3 regions of the Modestobacter sp. URMC 112 genome follow, and region 2 is predicted to be linked to each of the others. Evidence: predicted binding sites of a transcription regulator. Region 2 holds the regulator's gene; each other region holds the start of a gene.

Region 1 (5,123 bases), 990 kb from region 2:
AGTCGTCCACCGACACCCCGGCGCCGACCAGCTGCAGGGCCAGGTCGCCCACCACCTTCGACGACGGGGTGACCTTGACCAGGCGCCCCAGCAGCCGGTCGGCGGCGGCGTAGGCGTCCTCGACCTCCTCGAACCGCTGCCCGAGGCCCAGCGCGATGGCCTGCTGGCGCAGGTTGGACAGCTGCCCGCCGGGGATCTCGTGGGTGTAGACCCGGCCGGTGGGCGAGGGCAGCCCGGACTCGAACGGCGCGTAGACGCGGCGCACGGCCTCCCAGTAGGGCTCCAGGTCGTTCACCGCCCGAAGGTCCAGCCCGGTGGCCCGCTCGGTGTGGTCGGTCGCCGCGACGATGGCCGACAGCGGCGGCTGGCTGGTGGTGCCGGCCATGCTGGCGACCGCGCCGTCCACGGCGTCCACGCCGGCCTGCCAGGCCGCCATCAGCGTGGCCAGCTGACCGCCGGCGGTGTCGTGGGTGTGCAGGTGCACCGGCAGGTCGAAGCGCTCGCGCAGCGCGGTCACCAGGGTGGCCGCGGCCGGCGGGCGGAGCAGCCCGGCCATGTCCTTGATCGCCAGCACGTGCGCGCCGGCGTCGACGATCTGCTCGGCGAGCCGCAGGTAGTAGTCCAGGTCGTACAGCTGCTCGGCCGGGTCGGAGAGGTCGGCGGTGTAGCAGAGCGCGACCTCGGCGATCGCCGTCCCGGTCTCCCGGACGGCGTCGATCGCCGGCCGCATCTGGCTGACGTCGTTGAGCGCGTCGAACACCCGGAAGACGTCGATGCCGGTGCGCGCCGCCTCCTCCACGAACGCCGTCGTGACCTGCTCGGGGTAGGGGGTGTAGCCGACGGTGTTCCGGCCGCGCAGCAGCATCTGCAGGCAGACGTTGGGCACCGCCTCGCGCAGCGCGGCCAGCCGGTCCCAGGGGTCCTCGTGCAGGAACCGCAGCGCCACGTCGTAGGTGGCCCCGCCCCAGGCCTCGAGGCTCAGCAGCTCCGGCGTGGAGCGGGCGACGTGCCCGGCGACGGCGAGCAGGTCCTTGGTGCGCACCCGGGTGGCCAGCAGCGACTGGTGGGCGTCCCGGAAGGTGGTGTCGGTGACGGCCAGGGCGGTCCGGTCGCGCAGGTCGGCGGCGAACCGCTCCGGGCCCAGCTCGCGCAGCCGGTCCCGCGACCCGCTCCGCGGCTCCTGCGCCAGGTCCACCCGCGGCAGCTTCTCCACCGGGTTGACCAGGTGCGGCCGGTCGCCGTGCGGGTGGTTGACGGTCACGTCGGCCAGGTAGGTGAGCAGCCGGGTGCCCCGGTCGGCCGAGCTCCGGGCGGTGAGCAGGTGGGGGCGTTCCTCGATGAAGGACGTCGTCGCCCGGCCCGCGGCGAAGTCGGGGTCGTCCAGCACCGCCTGCAGGAAGGGGATGTTGGTGGAGACGCCACGGATGCGGAACTCGGCCACGGCCCGGCGGGCCCGGGCCACCGCGATGTCGAAGGTCCGCCCCCGGCACGTCAGCTTCACCAGCATCGAGTCGAAGTGCGCGGCCACCTCGGCACCCAGCGCCGTCCCGCCGTCCAGCCGCACCCCCGCGCCTCCGGGCGACCGGTAGGCGGTGATCCGGCCGGTGTCGGGACGGAAGCCGTTGGCCGGGTCCTCGGTGGTGATGCGGCACTGCAGCGCGGCGCCACGCAGCTGGACGGCGTCCTGGGAGAGGCCGAGGTCGGCGAGCGTCTCCCCCGACGCGATCCGCAGCTGGCTCTGCACCAGGTCGACGTCGGTGACCTCCTCGGTGACCGTGTGCTCGACCTGGATCCGCGGGTTCATCTCGATGAACACGTGCCGGCCCTCGCGGTCGACGAGGAACTCGACCGTCCCGGCGTTCACGTAGCCGATCTGGCGGGCGAAGGCGACGGCGTCGGCGCAGATCCGCTCCCGCAGCGCCGGGTCCAGGTTGGGCGCGGGGGCCAGCTCGATGACCTTCTGGTGGCGGCGCTGCACCGAGCAGTCCCGCTCGTAGAGGTGGATGACGTTGCCTTCGGCGTCGGCGAGCACCTGCACCTCGATGTGCCGCGGGTCGACGACCGCCTGCTCGAGGAAGACGGTCGGGTCGCCGAACGCCGACTCGGCCTCCCGCATCGCCGCCTCGATGGAGCTGCGCAGCTGGCCGCGGTCCTCGACCCGGCGCATGCCGCGGCCGCCGCCGCCGGCGACGGCCTTGACGAACACCGGGCCGTCGATGGCCTCGGCCGCGGCCAGCAGCGCGTCGACGTCCCGGTCCGGGTCGGTGGAGGCGAGCACCGGCAGCCCGGCCTCCCGCGCCGCGGCGATGGCCCGGGACTTGTTGCCGGTGAGCCGCAGCACGTCGGCGGACGGGCCGACGAAGGTGACGCCCGCCTCCGCGCAGGCCGCGGCCAGGTCGGGGTTCTCCGACAGGAACCCGTAGCCGGGGTAGACCGCGTCGGCGCCGGCGCGCTGGGCGGCGCGGACGATCTCGCCCACGTCGAGGTAGTTGCGCACCGGGTGGCCGGGCTCGCCGATCTCGTAGCTCTCGTCTGCCTTGAGCCGGTGCACGGAGTTGCGGTCCTCGTGCGGGAACACCGCGACGGTGCCCGCGCCCAGCTCGTAGGCGGCACGGAAGGCGCGGACCGCGATCTCCCCGCGGTTGGCGACCAGGACCTTTTCGAACACGGGCGGAGTCCTCTCGTGCCGGGCGGGCCCTCGGGCACCGCGTCGGGTCCGACCGTAGCGGTGCCGCGTTTCGGCGGGCATCCCTCGGTCGAACTCGCGCGGACCGATCGCCGTCCGATCGTGCCGGCCGGCCATCCGGGGGGTGTCGCCGCGGTTCGCGCAGCCCTCTGACCTGGCCTTTCCTCTTGTACGGACACCCGCGTGGCGGTAGACTTCGAACACCAGTTCGAAGCGCTGCGGGAGGTGTCATGGGCGAGCTCACCTCGACCCTGGACGCCTACGCCGCCGAGGACCTGCACGACCTGAGCGACGGGCTGGTGCTGGACCGGGTCGCGGAGCTGCTGCAGGCGCGTAACAAGCTCGACGCCGAACTGACCCGCACCGTGCGGCACGCCGACCGCACCCAGGCCACCGAGCACGACGGGATCAAGACACCACAGTCCTGGCTGCGCGGCCACGGCCGGCTCTCGCCGGGCGCCGCGTCACGGCTGGTGCACTCGGGTCGGGCGCTGGAGCACCTGCCCGCGGTGGCTGCGGCGTTCGCCGCCGGGGAGGTGACCGCCGAGCAGATGGCGGTGCTGGCCACCGCGGTGCGGCCCGACCGGCTGGCCGCCGCCGCCGAGCAGGGCATCGACCTTGCCCCGTTCGACCAGGCCTGGGCGCAGGTGGCCGCGGAGGAGCCCTACGAGCGGCTGGTCGGAGCCGTGCAGTCCTTCCAGGCCGCGCTCGACCCGGACGGGCCCGAACCCGACCCGACCGAGGGGCGGCGGCTGAGTTTGGCCAGGCACACCGAGGGTGGGAGCGGCCGGTTCGAGCTCGACACCGTGGGCTTCGAGAAGAGGAAGGACCACCCCCTCCCCACGCCTCGCACGCTCGGCGCGGGCCCCTGGGGGTGGCCGCTCCCGTGGCCCGACTGCAGGGGCCCGGCGCGAGCTTGCGAGCGGCGGGGGGCAGCCGGGTCCTTCTGCTGCCCTTCCTGCGCACCGTCAAGCCGCACGTCATCGTCACCATCGACGTCGAGGACCTCACCGACACCACGACCACCGGGCCAGGGGCAGCCACCACCGGTTTCGGCGCGCAGATCTCCGCCGCCCGGGCCCGGTGGCTGGCCTGCGATGCGACGATCTCCCGGATGGTGATGAGCCCTGATGGGCTACCGCTCGACGTGGGCCGCGACAAGCGGGTCGTCCCGCCACACATCCGGCGGGCGGTGGAACGCCGGGACCGGCACTGCGTCTTCGCCGGCTGCACCGCCCCGACCCACTGGTGCGACGTCCACCCGGCCGCCCCCAGGGGCCCGCGGCGAGCTTGCGAGTCGTGGGGAGGGGGTGGTCCTTCCACACACCAAGGTCCACCACGGGTTCCGGGTCGAGCGACCACCGGACGGCCGATGGCGCACCTACCGCCCCGACGGCACCCAGATCCTCATCGCCCCACGCCTGTAGGCAGTGGCCGGAGGCTGCCGCCGCCGAAGGGATCTTCGGCGGCGCAGTACCACCGCCTCAATAGACGGAGCCGTCCGGCAGGTGCGTTCCGGGCTCGAGGATGGCCGCTTCGAGCTCCGCGCCGACGAACGAGCATCGGTCCAGCCACAGCCGAGCAGGCAAGCGCAGCGACACGAGCTCCAACCCGTCGAAGGACAGTGCCTGCACGCGCACTGCGGCCGAGAGCAGCTGCTCTCGGGTACCGAGCTCACGCGCCGACTGCAACACGCGGACATGATCCAGCAGGGCGGTACCAGCGGTCGTCTCGGGGCGGACTGACACTGCAGGGCATGGCGGAGCCGCCTGGGGGTAGCGGAGCGAGGTGACGGCTGAGCAGACAGCAACCCCTCCCTCGTCCACCCCCGAAGAGCTCGGCCGCCGCGAGGTCGTGCTGGTCACCGGCGCCTCCAGCGGGATCGGCCGGGCGACCGCCGTCCTGTTCGCACAGCGCGGCGCCTCGTTGGTGCTCGTCGCCCGCAGCGAGCAGACGCTGACCGCGGCCGCCGTCGAGTGCCGCGCGGCCGGGGCCGCGGCCGTCGAGATCGCAGCGGTCGACGTGCTGGACCGGGCCGGCCTGCAGGCCGCCGTGGACACCGCGACCGGCACGTTCGGCCGGCTCGACGTGGTCGTGCACGCGGCCACGGTGATGGCCTACGGCCGGCTCGAGGACCTGGACCCCGACGTCTTCGAGCGGGTCGTCGACACCGCGCTGCACGGCACGAACAACCTGATCAAAGCGGTCATCCCGGTCTTCCGTCGCCAGCAGCAGGGCTCGATGATCGTGGTCAGCTCCCTGCTCGCCTCCGTCAGCGCGCCGACCATGGGCGCCTACATCGCCGCCAAGTGGGGCCAGTTGGGCATGGTCCGGACGCTGCAGCAGGAGCTCCGCGAGCTCCCCGACGTGCACGTGTCCGCCGTCGCGCCGGGCGGTACGACCACGCCCATCTACGACCAGGCCGCCACCGTGCTCG
Region 2 (5,123 bases):
CCACCGGGACGGCGAGGTCCTCACCGAGGAGCACGCGGCCTCCGGGACCCGGTTGACCGCCCGGGTGGACGCCGCCCTCGCGGCCGCACTGACGGAGTTCGCCGCACCGGTCTCCTGACCCGCACCTGGCCCGGGTCGCCGCCGGCGACCCGGGCCGCGGTGTCCCCCGGGGCCGGGGACCGGGCGGCCGACGCGCGCCGTGGAGGATCACGGGCAGGTCACGGTCCCGGTACCGTGGGCCGGTGACCAGCGGCGCGGTGCAGTGGACGGCGGAGCCCGTCGGCCGCCCGTCGGCCCGGCGCGCGGACCCGGTCATCGGCACCGGCCGCCCACCGTGGTGGCTGGTGGTCGCGGCCGCCGTGCTGGCCACCGGCGTGACGATCGACCTGCTCAGCCGCGGCTGGCTCGAGCGGATGGACCTGCAGGTCTCCGAGGTGGTGAGCGCCTGGGACCTGCGCGACTCCGACGCCTACTGGCCGGTCTGGGCCTTCACCCAGGCGGGCGGACGCGGCTTCATCCTCATCGTGCTGGCCGCCCTGGTCGGCTGGCTGGCCTGGCGGCGGCGCACCCTGGTCCCGCTGGTCCGGGTGGTGGCCGCGCTGGTGCTCCTGACGACCGTCGTCTACGCCTTCAAGTACGGCACCGGACGCACCGCGCCGGCCTACCCCGGCTCCTTCTTCCACCGCGACGGCGCCAGCTACCCCTCCGGGCACGTGGCCAACGCCGTGCTGATGTGGGGTGTCGCGCGCTGGCAGGTGGTGGAGTACGGGTTGTCCGAGCGGCTGCAGCGGGCCGCCTGGGCGGTGAGCCTGCTGGGGCCGGTGGCCACAGGAGTGGCCATGGTGGCCCTGGACTTCCACTGGGTCACCGACGCGGTCGTCGGCGCCGCCGTCGGCATCCTGCTGTTGGGCGTGGTGCACCTGCTCGACCAGCAGGTGCTGTCACGCTGGGCCGGTGCCCGAGCAGGCCGTTCACCGGCGTGACCAGGCCGGTCGCCGACGGCGCACCGGTCCGGTGCTGGCCGCCGTCCCGCTCGCGCTCACCTGGGCGGTGCTCCCGGCCCTCCCCGCCGGCGCGGAGACGACCGCCGGCGCCACGGGGGCCTTCGGGGCTCCGGTGACCCGGTGCGAGATCGGCGACCCCCGGCTGCCGGAGATCTCCGGGCTGACCACCGCCGGGGCGACGCTGCTGGCGATGAACGACGGCGGCGCGCAGGCCGAGGTGTTCGCCCTCGACGCCTCCTGCGCGGTCGGTGAGGTGCGCTCGGCGCCGATCGACCCGTACGACCCCGAGGACCTCGCCCTGGCCGCGGACGGCACCCTCTGGCTGGCCGACATCGGGGACAACCAGGCCAGTCGGCAGACGGTGGCCCTGATCGGGCTCCGGCCCGACGGCGCCAGCACCATCACCCGGCTGACCTACCCCGACGGGCCGCACGACGCCGAGGCGCTGCTGCTGGCGCCGGACGGGACGCCGTACCTGGTGACCAAGGAGGTGCTGGGCGCCAGCGGTGTCTACCGGCCGGAGACACCGCTCGCCGACGGGGCGACGCTGCCGATGGCCAAGGTCGCCGACCTCGGCTTCACCCTCACCGGCACACCGGGCGGACCGGTCGGCCGGGCCGGCCAGCTGATGGTCACCGGGGGAGCGGTCTCGGCGGACGGGCAGCGGCTGGCGCTGCGCACCTACACCGACGCCTACGTCTGGCCGCTGGCCGACTCCGACGTCGTCGGGGCCCTCCAAGGGGCTCCGGTCCGGGTCGCGCTGCCCGAGGCTCCCCAAGGGGAGGCGATCAGCTTCGACGCCGACAGCCGCGGCCTGCTGGTCGCCGGCGAGGGACTGCCGTCGGCGGTGACCGCGGTGCCCTTCGACGCGGCGGCGGTCCCGGTCGCCCCGGCCGGCGCGAGCGACCCGGCGGCCGGGGCGGTGGCGGTTACCCCGGCGCCCACCGAGGTGTCGGCCGTGGTGGCCGGCGTCATCGCCGCACTGGTCGCGACCGTCGTGGTGTGGATCTGGGGCCGGCTGCGCCGGTTCGGCTGACCCACCCGCCGGGACCTGTGCCGCCCCACCGCCTCGTCCGTGCCCCGTCCTCAACTGCGGTGCCGGTCGGCACCCGCCGTCCGGTCCGGCCCGCACCGAGGGGTGGGCAGGCCGGACCGGACGCGGGTCAGAGGCGGCGCAGCACGGTGACGACCCGACCGAGCACGGTGGCGTCGTCGCCCGGGATGGGCTCGTACGCGGGGTTGTGCGGCAGCAGCCAGACGTGGCCGTCGCGGCGCTTGTAGGTCTTCACGGTCGCCTCGCCGTCGATCATGGCCGCGACGATCTCGCCGTTCTCCGCGGTCGGCTGCTGGCGCACCACCACCCAGTCGCCGTCGCAGATGGCGGCCTCCACCATGGAGTCACCGGTCACCTTCAGCATGAAGAGCGTGCCGTCGCCGACCAGCTCGCGGGGGAGCGGGAAGACGTCCTCGACCGCCTGCTCGGCGAGCACCGGCCCACCGGCGGCGATCCGGCCCACCATCGGCACGTAGGTCGGGACCGGCGCCGGGGCCTCGTCCGTGCCGGCCGCTGCCGCAGCGGTGCCGACGGCCGGTGCGTCGCCCGGGACCTCGCCCGGGAGCCGGACGTCGAGCGCCCGCGGTCGGTTGGGGTCGCGGCGCAGCCAGCCCTTGCGCTGCAGGACCGAGAGCTGGTGGGCGACCGAGGAGGCGGACGACAGCCCGACGGCCTCGCCGATCTCCCGTACCGAGGGCGGGTAGCCGCGCCGCTCGATGGAGTCGCGGATGACCTCGAGCACCCGGCGCTGGCGCTGCGTCAGCCCGTCGCCGGACTCACCCCGGTCCGGGAACTCGCGCACGGTGCCCCCGTCGTCCCCCGCGGTCTGCTGGCCCGCCCGCTTGCGCCGGGACGTGCCCGCCGAGCCGCCGGGTGTCCCGTTGTCGACCGCCATGTGTCCCCCTCGCCCGGTTGTCCGGGCACGTCGTCCGCGCACCCTTGATCGACACGGACAGTAGCGCCTCCGACGGCCCGTTTCAAACACTTGTTCGAAGCAGACCCGTGTCGCGGTGGATCCGTCGGCGTCCTGCGGTAGACATCGGTCGGCACCCCGGTCGAACACGCGTTCGACCACGTCAGCGGTGCCGGGATGCGAGGAGCGGGTCCGATGGCGAGTGTGCAGCTCAGTGACCGACCGGTCGTCCGGCGCGGGTCCGGGGGGCGCCGACGGGTTGCCGGGGCGGCGCCGCGGGCGGCCGTGGTGCCGATCTCGGCGGCGCGCAGCCGGGCGGTCCCGTCAGCGGAGGCCAGGCGGGCGGCGGGGGTCCGTGCGCCGGGTTCGGCGCCCGGGCGGGCTGCCGGGCTCCGCCCCGCGGGGCCGGCGCCGCTGCCGGGCGGAGTGACCGCTGCCCGGGCCGGTCGGGTCGGGGTCGCGCCCGCGCGCCGGGTCGGCGCCCCCGGGCCGGCCCGCGGCCTGGCCCCGCTGCGACTGACCCGACGAGGCCGCCGGGTGGTGGCCGCGCTGTCCGTGGCCGCCGGGATCGCCGTCGCGCTCGCGGCCACCGCCGTGGTCGGCGGGAGTCCGGGAGGGCTCCAGCCCGTGGGGGACAGCAGCGTCGTGGTGCGGTCCGGGGACACCCTGTGGTCGATCGCCGGGGACGTGGCGCCGGAGGAGGACCGCCGGGCCGTCGTGGACGCCATCGTCGAGGTGAACGACCTGGACGGCGTGGGGATCGTGCCGGGCCAGCTGCTGCAGCTGCCCTGAGTCCTGCGGCTCCGCCGGGCCGCGGGTTCGCCTGCCCCTCCCCGCAGCGCCGGGTCGTCCGGTACTGCCGGGTCCGCCGGCGGGCCTCGTCGGCGGGTCGACCGACCTCCGCCGACGAGTCGTACTGCAGCGCCGTCCCGTGTCGACCCGGGTCCCGTCGACTCGTCCCCCCGGTCGGCCCGGCCGCCGGCGGGTCGGTGGGGCTCCATGGCCGCCCCCACCTGCCACGGAGCGCCGTGGCGCCGCTGTCCCGGCTCGTCCCAGGCCTGTGACGGGAGGGGTGGATCGGTCGGCCGGGTCGGCCGGGAAGACGACACGCCCTGCAGCGCTTGCACACCTATAGGGGTGGACGTACGGTCCAACCACAACATCTAGTAGTTACACGGATGTAGGGCATCCACAGCCGATCCCCACGTTCTCCCCTGGACGTCCACCGGATGTCCCCGGGTGGGTCCACAGGGCGGCTGCGGGGACCCGGCGGGGGCGGCGGTGCAGGAAGCCGTCGTCCCACCGGTCGCGACACGTCGGAGAGGAGGTGCACGGCGCATGCGTTGCCCCTTCTGTCACAACCCGGACAGCCGGGTCGTCGACTCCCGGGAGACCGACGAGGGCTCGACCACGCGGCGCCGGCGCGCCTGCCCCGGCTGCGGTCGGCGGTTCACCACCGTCGAGGAGGCAGTCCTCGCGGTCGTCAAGCGCAGCGGGGTGAGCGAGCCGTTCGACCGCGCCAAGGTCGTCGCGGGTGTCCGCCGGGCCTGCCAGGGCCGGCCGGTCGGGGAGGACCAGCTGGCCCTGCTCGCCCAGCGCGTCGAGGACGCCGTCCGGGCCACCGGCTCGGCCGAGGTCCCGAGCCACGAGGTGGGCCTGGCGATCCTCCGCCCGCTGCGTGAGCTGGACGAGGTGGCCTACCTCCGCTTCGCCAGCGTGTACCGCGCCTTCGACTCGGTCGAGGACTTCGAGAAGGAGATCGCGGAGCTCCGCGCCCGGCACCTGCCGGGCGGCACGCCACCCCTCCCCGGCCTGCCGCCGGACCCGCCGGTGCGCCGGCGGGGCGCCGGGCGGAACCCGTCCACCGCGGGTGCGGGGTGACCCGACGGAACTGTCAGCACCGACCGGTACCAAGGCACCAGCGCAGCACCTCGCGCGGCTCTTCCCCAGCCGCCGTCCGCACCAGCCGAGCGAACACGACCAGGGAGAGCTCCACGTCATGACCGAGACCACCGATCGCCTCGCCGCCACCCGCGCCCGCCGCAGTGGGGGCAAGGCGCCCAACCGCGCGAAGGCGCTCAAGGTCAAGCGCGTGTACACGACGCCCGGGGTGCACCCCTACGACGAGGTGACCTGGGAGCGCCGCGACGTC
Region 3 (5,123 bases), 1.7 Mb from region 2:
CCTGCTCGGCCACGTCGGTCGGGAAGCCCTCGTCCAGCACCCGGGGCACGAACCAGGCCCGCACCTCCGGATGGGCGTCCTTCTCCCCCAGTGCCCGGCGCACCTCGTCGGCCTCGGCGAGGGAGCACCCGGTCAGCGCCGAGACGATCATCAGCACCTGCTCGTGGAAGACCACCACCCCGGCGGTCTGCTCGAGCGCCGGCTCCAGCGCCGGGTGCAGGTAGACCGGCTCCCGCCAGCCGTTCCGGGCCATCAGGAACGGGGTGACCATGTCGCTCTTGACCGGCCCGGGCCGGAACAGCGAGATGTCGACGATGAGGTCCTCGAAGGTCCGGGGACCGAACTTGCCGACCAGCTCGCGCTGCCCGGGTGACTCGATCTGGAACATCCCGAGCGTCCGGGTGGTGCGGATCAGCTCGAACGTCGCCGGGTCGTCGCGCGGCACGGCGTCGATGTCGAGCTGCTCGCCGTCCACCCGGGCGACCTCCTCCATGGCGTGGGCGATCGCCGACTGCATCCGGATGCCCAGCAGGTCCAGCTTGAGCAGTCCCAGGTCCTCGACGTCGTCCTTGTCGAACTGGCTCATCGGGTAGCCGAGATAGCTGTTCTCCACCGGCGTGCGGTCGCGCAGGGTGGCGTCGGAGAGCAGCACCCCGCACGGGTGCAGGGCGATGTGCCGGGGCAGCCCGTCGAGCCGGGCGACCAGGTCGAACAGCAGGTCCAGATCGCCGGAGCCACCGCTGCGTCTGGAGCCCAGCCGGCTGGCCCGCAGCTCCGGCAGGTCGCGCAGCGCCGCGTGCACCTGGTTGGCCCGGATGTGCGGGAAGGCCTTGGCCACGCTGTCGACCTCACCGGCGGGCAGGCCCAGCGCGGCCCCGACGTCGCGGATGGCGTGCCGCACCCGGTAGGTGTCCATCATCGAGATGCAGCTGACCCGGTGCGCCCCGAACCGGGCGATCACCGCGTCGTAGACCTCCATCCGCCGGGCGGACTCCACGTCGATGTCGATGTCGGGCAGCTGGTGGCGCAGCGGGGAGAGGAAGCGCTCCATCAGCAGGCCGTAGCGGAGCGGGTCGACGTCGGAGATGCCCAGCAGGTAGGTGACCAGGCTGCCGGCGCCGGAACCGCGGGCCGCCGCGCGCACCCGCAGCTCCTTGATCAGGCCGACCACGTCGGCGACGGTCAGGAAGTAGGAGGGGTAGCCGAGCTGGTCGATGACCGCCAGTTCGTCGTCCAGCCGCTCGCGGACCGCGGCCGAGGGCGCCATCGCGCGCCGGCCGAACCCGGCCTCGCAGCGGGCCCGCAGCACCTGGGAGGAGCTCAGCCCCCGCTCGGCCCCGGTGGTCACCACGTCCAGCTCGGGGTACCGGACGGTGCCGATGCCCAGGTCGGCCCGGACGTCGACGGCGCACTGCTCGGCGACCCGGGCGGTGGTGGCCAGCAGCCGCAGCGCGGCGTCGCGGTCCGGGCCGGCGATCTCCTCGGCGATCGCGGCCATCTCCTTGCCCGACTTCAGGTACCCCTCGGCGGTCCGGCGGTCCACGTGGCGCTCCCCCAGCGGGACCAGCCGGCGGGCGGCGTCCAGGACGTCGGCGGTCGGGGCGTCGAGGGCGTCGACGTAGCGCACCGCGTTGGTCAGCACCGCCGGCACCCCGGCCTCGGCGGCCAGCCGGAGCAGCGCCTGCGCCCGGGACCGGTCGCCCTGCCCGCGGTGGTGGACCACCTCGAGCACCAGCTGCCCCCCGCCGTCGCCACCGCCGAACACCTCCCGCCAGGCCGCCAGCCGGGCGTGCGCCAGGTCGGCGCGCCCGGCGGCCAGCGCACGGCCCACCGAGGACTCCGGGCCCAGCACCGCGAGCAGCCCGCGAGCGTGCTCGGCGGCCCGGGTCAGCGAGCCGACCGGTTCACCGCGGGTGCCGCCCAGGTGGACGGCGCTGGTCAGCCGGCACAGCGACGCCCAGCCGGCGCCGTCCCGGGCCAGGAAGGTGACCCGCGGGAACCGCGGGTCGACGCTGGCCCCACCGCGGGCCGGGGACCGGCGGCCGGAGGGATGGGTGGCCCGGCGCAGCTCCACCGAGGAGATCCGGCCCGGCCTCAGCTGCGGCCCCGGGTCGCCCGGCTCGCCGCCGGCCGCCGGGTCGACGGCCAGGTCGACGCCGAAGAGCGGCCGGATGCCCGCCGACCGGCAGGCCAGCGCGAACTTGACCGCGCCGTAGAGACCGTCGCGGTCGGTGAGGGCCAGTGCCCCCATGCCGTGCTCGGCCGCGCGGGCGACCAGGTCGGCGGGGTGGTTGGCGCCGTAGCGCATCGAGTAGCCGGACGCGACGTGCAGGTGGACGAAGGGGTCGGTCATGCCCGGGGGGCCCCGGCCGCACGCTGGCCGGTGCGCTGCCCGGTGTGCTGCCCGGCACGCTGCCCGGTGCGCTGGCCGGTGCCCCCCGACCGGCCCGCGGACCGCAGCCGGCCGGTCGGAGGACCGTCCACCGACCGGCTGAGCGTCGACTCGACGACCGCCAGGAAGGCGCCGGCGTCCCGGACCAGGTCGTCGGCCTCCCGCTCGGTGACCGCGGAGGAGAGCCCGGCCTCGGCCGCGGCGCGCTTGGCCGCTCCCGCGGCGAAGAACGCCGCCCACTCCCCCAGCTCCGGGGCGACCTCGGTGATCAGCACCCAGGCGCTGCGCGGTCGGCGGCGCCCCTGCTGGGGTCGGGTACGGGTGGCCAGCACGGCGGCCGCGGCCCGCAGCGCGGCGAGGTGGGCCGTCGCGTAACGCCAGCCCGGGTCGGGGCAGTGCGCCGCCTCGGCCAGCCCGCGGTGGGCCTGGCCCAGCAGCTGGCTGGCTGACGGCGGCAGCGGCGGCAGCAGGGGCAGCTGCCCCTCGGTGGCCGACCGGAGAGCTGTCGCGGCCATCAGTCGTGCACCCGGACGAGCAGCCACTGGTCGGCCGTCGGCTCCCAGGACAGGTCGAACACCCCGGCGAAGCTCATCCGGGACCGGCCGGCCCGGACCGCCTCCACCCGCCACACCTGCCGGGTGGCGACCAGCTCCGCCGACGCCCCGCCCCGCTCCGCACCCGGGTCGGACCGCCACCAGGGGGCGGTCTCCACCCAGGAGTCCAGCACCTCCCCGACGGCGTAGCGGCTCTGCCCACGCCAGAACTGGGCCGGCCCCTGCGCCCCCTGCTCCACCTGGACCTCTTCCCCCACACGTCCACCAGCCCCGACGAGCACCCGGCTCATGACAGACTCCGCAACTCTCGCCCCCACCGGCGTCCCGTCCGACCCGGCGAGGGGGAAGCGCCACAGGGGCGGCCCGGGTCGGTGGACGGTCCACCGGTGTTCGAACACGTGTTCGAACACCCAGAAGTAGACCCGACCGCCCCGAGGGCGTCAAGCGCAACGCGGCGTGTCCCCGGACGCGTCGGTGCAGTCACTGCACCGACGCCACACCGACCCTGGAACGACCCCGCACCCCCGGAAACGGCTCGCCCAGGACCCCCGCCAGCCGCTCCTGGCGACCCCCCGCCGGGGACGGCGCACCGGCCGGTCCCTCGTGACCGGGCAGGTGACCCCCACCGGACGGGTCGATGGGAGGATCGGTCCCATGACCCCGCCGGAACACCCCCGGGTCGCCGAGGTCGCGCGCCTGCTGCGCTCCGCCGGTGTCCACGGCGAGGTGCGCACCCTCCCCGACAGCGCCCGGACGGCAGCCGCGGCCGCCGGGCAGCTCGGCGTGGAGGTGGGGGCCATCGCCAACAGCCTGGTCTTCGACGTCTCCGGCGACCCGCTGCTCGTGCTCACCAGCGGCGCCCACCGCGTCGACGAGGCCAAGGTGGCCGGGCTGCTCGGCGTCCCGCGGATCAGCCGGGCCACCCCCGAGTTCGTCCGCCGGCACACCGGCCAGGCCATCGGCGGGGTCGCCCCGATCGGGCACCCCGCCCCGATCGGCACCCTCGTGGACGTCGAGCTGGCCCGCCACCGGCAGGTCTGGGCCGCCGCCGGGCACCCGCACACCGTCTTCCCCACCACCTACGACGAACTGCTCCAGTTGACCGGCGGCACCCCGGCCGAGGTCGGGGACGGGCCGGCGGCCGCGCCGGCGGACGGCGGCCCGAGCCCGGTCGGGACGGCCGCGCAGTGACCGGCACCGCGCCCGCGACCCGGGTCACCGAGCTGCCCACCGCCTGGGTGCGCGAGCACCTGCACGAGGTGCTCGCCATCTACGGCGCGGCGATGGGCTACAGCGAGTCCGTGGTCGCCGGCCGCTACGGCTACGCCGTCCAGCACACCGAGCGGGAGGGCTTCCGCGCCGTCGGCGCCTTCGCTGAGGCCCAGCAGGGGGACGGGGAGCGGCTGGTCGGCTTCGGGTACGGCTACCAGGTGGCCCCCGGCCAGTGGTGGCACGACCAGGTCCGCCAGGCGGTGGACCGGCGCACCGCCAAGCAGTGGCTGCCCGGCGCCTTCGAGGTGTGCGAGCTGCACGTGCTGCCCGACCAGCAGAGCCGCGGCCTGGGCCGCCAGCTGCTGCACGCGCTGCTGGCCGGGCTCCCCCAGCCGGTGGCCCTGCTGAGCACCCCCGACGCGGACACCAAGGCCTTCCGGTTGTACCGGGCCGACGGCTTCGTCGACCTGGCCCGCGGATACCACTTCCCCGGCGACGCCCGGCCCTTCGCCATCCTCGGCGCCCGGCTGCCGCTCACCCCGTCCTCCGGGAGGCCCTGATCAGCACCGGCACCGCGCCCGACACCACCGTGGACGCCGTCGTCGTCGGCGCCGGGCACAACGGACTGGTCGCCGCCTGCCACCTGGCCCGGGCCGGGCTCCGGGTGGAGGTCGTCGAGTCCGACGACGTGCTCGGCGGCGCGGTCTCCACCGTCGAGCGGTGGCCCGGGGTGCGGGTCGACCGCGGCTCCAGCGCCCACGTCATCATCCGGCACAGCGGGGTGGTCGAGGAGCTGGAGCTCGAGCGGCACGGCCTGCGCTACGTCGACTGCGACCCGTGGGGGTTCGCACCCGCGCCGGTCCCGGGCGACCCCGGCCCCGCGGGCCGCCCGCTGGTCTTCTCGGTCGACCTGGACGCCACCTGCGCGTCCATCGAGGCGGCCTGCGGAGCCGAGGACGCCGCGG

The links. Region 2 encodes LexA, which represses DNA repair genes until DNA is damaged. Its sites were predicted from a motif close to TCGAACANNTGTTCGA; they were not measured.
Region 1: the regulator LexA is predicted to act here: its motif matches at 2,883-2,898, upstream of ACWIX6_RS01980 (DUF222 domain-containing protein).
Region 3: the regulator LexA is predicted to act here: its motif matches at 3,337-3,352, upstream of ACWIX6_RS14590 (DUF6504 family protein).

Annotation. Positions count from the first base shown of each region.
Region 1 is NZ_CP199957.1:425,303-430,425, reverse strand. Features, by position in the region: gene ACWIX6_RS01985 (pyruvate carboxylase) at 1-2,668, opposite strand, end outside; gene ACWIX6_RS01980 (DUF222 domain-containing protein) at 2,917-3,807, shown strand; gene ACWIX6_RS01975 (hypothetical protein) at 4,171-4,380, opposite strand; gene ACWIX6_RS01970 (SDR family NAD(P)-dependent oxidoreductase) at 4,475-5,123, shown strand, end outside.
Region 2 is NZ_CP199957.1:1,416,516-1,421,638, forward strand. Features, by position in the region: gene hflX (GTPase HflX) at 1-118, shown strand, start outside; gene ACWIX6_RS06760 (phosphatase PAP2 family protein) at 243-983, shown strand; gene ACWIX6_RS06765 (hypothetical protein) at 955-2,040, shown strand; gene lexA (transcriptional repressor LexA) at 2,168-2,953, opposite strand; gene ACWIX6_RS06775 (LysM peptidoglycan-binding domain-containing protein) at 3,398-3,763, shown strand; gene nrdR (transcriptional regulator NrdR) at 4,310-4,852, shown strand; gene ACWIX6_RS06785 (vitamin B12-dependent ribonucleotide reductase) at 4,971-5,123, shown strand, end outside.
Region 3 is NZ_CP199957.1:3,108,541-3,113,663, forward strand. Features, by position in the region: gene ACWIX6_RS14580 (DNA polymerase III subunit alpha) at 1-2,353, opposite strand, end outside; gene ACWIX6_RS14585 (SAV_6107 family HEPN domain-containing protein) at 2,350-2,907, opposite strand; gene ACWIX6_RS14590 (DUF6504 family protein) at 2,907-3,236, opposite strand; gene ACWIX6_RS14595 (YbaK/EbsC family protein) at 3,601-4,137, shown strand; gene ACWIX6_RS14600 (GNAT family N-acetyltransferase) at 4,134-4,718, shown strand; gene ACWIX6_RS14605 (phytoene desaturase family protein) at 4,748-5,123, shown strand, end outside.